One region of the Massilia sp. S19_KUP03_FR1 genome, then DNA from elsewhere that is predicted to be linked to it. Evidence: predicted binding sites of a transcription regulator. Region 1 holds the regulator's gene; the other holds the start of a gene.
What was found. The regulator FNR, encoded in region 1, switches genes on or off when oxygen is low (the NO sensors DNR and NnrR bind a similar motif). The targets are predictions, from matches to a motif close to TTGATNNNNATCAA.
Positions count from the first base shown of each region.

Region 2: the regulator FNR is predicted to act here: its motif matches at 1,977-1,990, upstream of V6M87_RS13605 (KamA family radical SAM protein).

Region 1 covers NZ_JAQQPS010000006.1:60,291-63,498, forward strand. Annotated here, with positions in the region: gene V6M87_RS08205 (glycoside hydrolase family 13 protein) at 1-1,025, shown strand, start outside; gene fnr (fumarate/nitrate reduction transcriptional regulator Fnr) at 1,256-1,996, shown strand; gene hemN (oxygen-independent coproporphyrinogen III oxidase) at 1,993-3,208, opposite strand, start outside.
Region 2 covers NZ_JAQQPS010000011.1:42,213-45,420, reverse strand. Annotated here, with positions in the region: gene V6M87_RS13610 (MFS transporter) at 1-475, opposite strand, end outside; gene V6M87_RS13605 (KamA family radical SAM protein) at 480-1,799, opposite strand; gene V6M87_RS13600 (cache domain-containing protein) at 2,123-2,572, shown strand; gene V6M87_RS13595 (methyl-accepting chemotaxis protein) at 2,629-3,208, shown strand, end outside.

The DNA of each region.
Region 1 (3,208 bases):
TGCAGGACCCGTACGCATCGACCGAGGACAAGGAGAACTTCACCACCGGCTGGTTTGCACCGGGCATGCCCGACCTGAACCAGACCAATCCGCTGGTGGCCAATTACCTCATCCAGAACAATATCTGGTGGATCGAAAACGCTGGCTTGTCGGGCCTGCGCATCGACACCTTCGGCTACTCCGACGGCGCCTTTTTGACCGACTACACGCGGCGCGTGATGGCCGAGTACCCGAACATCAACCTGGTCGGCGAAGAGTGGCACAAGCAGCCGGCCGTGGTGGCGCACTGGCAGAAGGGCAAAGTCAATCCGGACGGGTACGTCAGCTCGATGCCGAGCATGATGGACTTCCCGATGACCGAAGCGATGCGCGACGGCCTGGCCGACGCCAATGGCGGCAACGTCTTCTCGAATGTCTACGAGACGCTGTCGCTCGATTACCTGTACCCGAATCCGGGCAATCTGGTTGTCTTCGCCGGCAACCACGATACCTCGCGCATCTACAGCGTGGTGGGTGAAGACATGGGCAAGTACAAGATGGACATTGTGTTCCTGATGACCATGCCGCGCATTCCGCAGTTCTACAGCGGCGACGAAATCCTCATGACCAGTTCGACCAAGGAACGCAACGACTCGAGCTACCGCACCGATTTCCCGGGCGGCTGGAAGGGCGACAGCATCGACGCTTTCAGCGGCCGCAACCTCGGCGCCAAAGAAGCCGAAGCGCAGGCCTTTGTCAAAAAGCTGGTCAACTGGCGCAAGACGCAGCCGCTGATCCATCACGGGAAAATGATGCATTACGGGGCCGAAGAAAACACCTACGTTTACTTCCGCTATGACGGCAAGAAGAAGGTGATGGTCGCCTTCAACAACAACCCCGGCGAGAAGGTACTCAAGGCTGAGCGCTTCCGCGAGATGCTCGCTGGCGTCAGCGGCGGGGTCGATGTGTTGACCGGCGCGCGCTTTGATTTGCGGACCGAGGTGAAATTGCCGGCGCGGTCGGCGGTGGTGCTGGAGTTGAACTGAACGACGCCGGGTTGGTGCTGCAAATTCAGCATGGATCCCGGCCTGCGCCGGGATGACGTTTTCAAGGCCAGCGCTCTCAGATACGTCATTCCCGCGCAGGCGGGAACCCATACCACTTCGACAAAATCGATAACGCTCGCGCGGCAGCGCCGCAAAGCGCCGCCGCGCCGTCTACCGCTAAAATGCCCGTTTCGCACCATGAGCCAGCACGAAGCAGTAGAATCGGCGCCATGACAACTTCCCCCCTCCCCGCCATCAAAGCCGGCTGCGCCACCTGCAGCATGCACCAGCTGTGCCTGCCCATGGGCCTGTCCGACAACGACATGGCCCGCCTCGACCAGGTCATCGGCCGCCGCCGCCGCATCGCCAGCGGCGAACGCCTGTACCAGATGGATGCGCCATTCAAGTCGCTGTACGCGATCCGCTTCGGCCATTTCAAGACCTCCCAGATCAACGCCGCCGGCGGCCAGCAGATCACCGGCTTCCAGATGGCCGGCGAACTGCTCGGCATGGACGCCATCAGCAGCGAACGGCACCAGTGCGACGCGGTGGCGCTGGAAGACAGCGAAGTATGCGAGATTCCCTTCGATACGCTCGAAGGCCTGTTTGGCGAGATGCCGAATCTGCTGCGCCACTTCCACCGCATGATGAGCGGCGAAATCACGCGCGAGCAGAACGTCATGCTGCTGCTGGGGAATATGCGCGCCGAGCAGCGCTTCGCGGTGTTTCTCACCAACCTGGCGGCCCGCTACGCCGCGCGCGGCTACTCCTCGACCCAGTTCGAGCTGCGCATGTCGCGCGAAGACATCGGCAATTACCTGGGCCTGACCATCGAAAGCGTCAGCCGCCTGCTGTCACGCTTCAAGACGCTCGGCCTGCTGGCAGTGACCAAGCGCGCCATCACCCTGCGCGAACCGGCGCGCCTGCAGGCGCTCGCGGCCGGCACGGAGCAGTGCAGCCCACTCGTTTAGACCGTGGCGGAATGGCGCTGGCCAGACTCGAGGTAGCGGTCGAACACCATGCAGATATTCCGGATTAACAGGCGCCCTTTCGGCGTGACCGTGATCCAGTCGGGCGTAACCGTGGCCAGGCCGTCGGCCTCGAGGTCGGCCAGCGCCGCCAGCTCCTGCGCGAAATAATCGGCAAAGGCGATCGGAAACGCCTGCTCGAAGGCGGCCACCGACAGCTCAAAATGGCACATCAAACTCCCGATCAGGGAGCGCCGCAGCGCGTCGTCCATGGACAGCGTCACGCCCCGTTCGATGGGCAGCGTGCTGGCGTCGATGCCGGCATAGTAGGCCGTCAGGTGCTTGGCGTTCTGGCTGTAGGTGGCGCCCACGGCGCCGATGGCGGACACGCCGAACGCGACGATGTCGGCGTCGGCATGCGTCGAATAGCCCTGGAAGTTGCGGTGCAGCCGGCCCTGGCGCTGCGCCACCGCCAGCTCGTCGTCCGGCTTGGCGAAATGGTCCATGCCGATATACACATACCCCGCCGTAGCCAGCCGTTCGATGGCCAGGCCCAGCATGGCCAGCTTGGCGTCGGCGCCGGGCATGTCAGCGTCCTGCAGCATGCGCTGCGCCTTGAACAGGTGCGGCATGTGGGCGTAGTGGTACAGCGCGATGCGGTCCGGGTCGGCCGCGATCACCCGCTCGAGCGTGGTCGCCATCGTCGCAAGCGTCTGCAGCGGCAGGCCGTAGATCAGGTCGATGTTCACCGAGCGGTAGCCAAATGCCCGGGCGGCGTCGATGATCGCCTGGGTCTGCACCTCGGGCTGGATGCGGTTCACGGCGCGCTGCACCCGCTCGTCATAATCCTGCACGCCCAGGCTCAAACGATTGAAGCCTTGCCGGCGCAGGCTGGCAATGCGCTCCACCGTGACCGTACGCGGATCGATTTCGATGGCATATTCGCCCACCGCGTCGGGCGCGAATTGAAAGTGGCTGCGCAGGTGCGCCATCAGCTCGTCCATTTGCGCGTCCGACAGATAGGTCGGCGTGCCGCCGCCCAGGTGCAGCTGGTCGACGCGGTTCATGCCGTCGTAGAGTGCCGCCTGCATGGTGATTTCACGCTTCAGGTAATCGAGGTAGACGGCGGCCTTGTCGCGCTCGCGCGTGACGATCTTGTTGCAGGCGCAGTAGTAGCAGATCGACGCGCAGAACGGGATGTGCACGTACAGCGAC
Region 2 (3,208 bases), on a different contig from region 1:
CGCCCACGGCGATCAGGTAGCCGTGCACCGAAGGCAAGCGCGCGGGACTGATCCAGGTCGACACCGCCTTGACGGCCGACATGAAGCAGCCGCCCAGCCCGAAGCCGATGATGGCCCGCGCCACCATCAGCTGCATGAAGCTGGTGCCCTGCGCGAACAGCAGCGCGCCGATGGCAGCGACAATCATCAGCAGCGGCTGCACCTTGCGCGGTCCATAGCGGTCCAGCGCAATCCCGACCGGCAGCTGGACCAGTGCGAACGCAAAGAAGAACGCGCTGGTCAACAGGCCCAGTTGGCCGGGCGTGAGCGCCAGCGCTGCCACCAGGCCGGGCGCCAGCACGGCGTTCACGGCGCGCAGCAGCGACGACAGGTAGTGGCCCAGGGCGAAGGGCAGGAACACGTAGAAGAAGACGGCCACGCCGGACAGGCGCGCCGGCGCCTGCGCCGTTTCCTGATCTGTCGCGGTGCGCTCCATGGCCTTACGCGGCGTCGGGCTGGACGTCGCTCGCGCGCCGGCTGGCCGCCACGATCGGAATCACCCGACCGGCCGGACCATGATGCAGCGCATCGTCCCCCTCCTCTTCGAAGAAAAACTTCTTGCGCCCGAACGCGGGCTTCAGGTGGTCGAGCCAGGTCGCCTGCGCATCGAACCTGGCGAAAAAGGGTTTGCGCACCCAGGCGGGATTCCTAGCTTGCAGGAACTGCAGCGCGAACAGCTTCTCGCCATTGATGGTGACCACGCCATCGATGACGACCTTGCCGGGAAACGCGCTCATCGACGGCCCGCGCACGGTGCGCGACAGGCCCGACACCATCGAATACGCTTCCTGGAAGATGGCGTGCGCACGCGCCAGCGGCAGCGCGAAATAGTCGCTCGGGCCGGTGTCGCGCTCGACGAACATATAGTAGGGAATGGCGCCGAGCCTGACACCGGTGGTCCACAATTCCGCCCAGCTCTTCGGGTCTTCGTTGATGTGGCGGATCAGCGGGCCCTGCATGCGCAAGGTGGCGCCGGTGCCGACAATCCGTTTTACCGCTTGCTGGGCAATCGGATTGCGCAACTCCACCGCATGGTTGTAGTGCCCCATCAAGGCGAGATTTTTGCCGGCCGCGACCACCTTCTCGAACAGTCGCATCAGCTCATCCGCATCCTTGTCCGTCACGAACCGCTGCGGCCAGTACGCCACCGACTTGGTGCCGATGCGGATGTTCTGGATATGCGCCAGTTCGGGCGCCAGCAGCGGCTCGATGAATTCGGCCAGCGAGCGGGTATTCATGATCATCGGGTCACCGCCGGTGAACAGCACGTCGGTGACATCGGGATGGGTGCGCAGGTAGGACACCAGTTCCGTGGTTTCGCGCGCATCGAACTTCATGTCTTCCATGCCGACGAATTGTGGCCAGCGGAAGCAGAAGGTGCAGTACGCATGGCAGGTCTGGCCGGCGCTGGGAAAAAACAGCACGGTCTCCTTGTACTTGTGCTGCAGGCCCTTGAGCGGCGCGTCGTTCACGCGCGGGACGTTGTGCGTCATCTGGCCGGCCGGGTGCGGGTTCATGCGCATGCGGATGCCTTTGACAAAACGCTTGATGACTTCACTGTCGGCGTTACCAAGCACCAGGTCGCGCAATTGTTCGTACTCGCGCGCCGGCAGCATGTCGCGATGTGGGAAGGTCAGGCGGTAGATCGGATCGTCCGGTACGTTGTTCCAGTCGATCAGCTGCTCCATCACATATTCATTCGTGCGAAACGGCAGCACGGTTGATACCACCTGCACCGCTTCCTGCAGGTCAGGGCTCATCCACTGCCACTGGCGCGCCAGGGCAATGGTCTGGCGTGTGTACGGCTTGAACTTCACTTGCGGGTTGGACGTTGGGGTCACGGCAATCTCCAGAACTGAAAAATGACAGGGAAGGAAACACACAGGGCCAAAATTGCCGGCAGGAATGAATGCTATGCGGCAAGTCGAGTTGTCTGGTTGGCGCGGGTCAAACCCTGTTCGGTGTTGCGTGCTGACCACGACCGCGGGTGTCTTGCTTCAGCGCAAAGGCGAGGCAGCATCGCCGCGTACATTACGCAATGCACTCAGGAAACTTTCACCTAACGCACTACTAAGGAGCTGTCATGAAATTGTTTGTCGCTACCCTGTGCCTGGCCCTTGCGTCGGCCGGCGCTGCTGCCAATGAACCGACCGAGAAAGACGCCATCGCCATGGCCGAGCGCGGCGCCGCGCTGGTCAAGGCCAAGGGCAAGGATGAAATGATGAAGCGCATTAATGCCAAGGACCCCGATTTCGTCCAGGGATCGCTGTATGTCGACATGCGCGACGTTAAGACCGGCATCGTGCTGGCGCACCCGTTCAACCCCTCCATTGTCGGCAAAGATCTGACCGATGTGCCCGATGCGAACGGTAAAAAATACCGTCGCGAGATCATCGAAATGGCCGCCGCCAAGGGCAAGGGCTGGGTCGACTACCAATACAAAAACCCGACAACCGGCAAGATTGAACCGAAAACGACCTACATTTTGCTGGTCGACGGTGTGGTGCTGGAAGCGGGTTTGTACAAGAAATAATCCTTGAGGAAGCATCCTCGGCCGCTTGCTGCGGCCATTTTTTTATGGAGTCGACCATGCTGAAGAAATTGCGAATGGGGCCCAAATTGCTGCTGGCGCCGGGACTGGTGCTGGTGTTGCTGATGCTGATGTCGGGGGCAGCCTATTACGGCATGGTGCGCCAGAATGCATCACTGGAAAACATGGTGCAGGTGCGCGCAGCGCGCCTGAAAAGCGCGGCCGACGTGGCCGGCGACGCCAAGCATGCGCACGCCAACATCTACCAGTTGCTGGCGTGGGTGAATGGCAGTTTTGCGCAAGCCAGGTTGACCGCGCTGATCAAGGAAATCCAGCAGAAGCACGCCGCCATCGGCACCCAATTGGCGCAGCTGGCCAGCGTCTCCGATCCGGACGAGCGCAAGCTGGTCGACGCCTCCACGGCCGCGCTGGCGGCTTACCGCAAAGCGGTCGGCGAGACCATCGAAATGGCGCAGGTCGACCAGTCGATTGCCACCAACTCCATGCAGAAGGCCGAAAAGGATTTCGGCGTTTTGAATACCCAGCTGGCGGCGCTGGCGAAACTGGAAAAAACGCTCAGCGAAAACGCCTACGCCGCCACCCGCGCCGAGTTCCGCATGCTGGTAATGAGCATGGCCG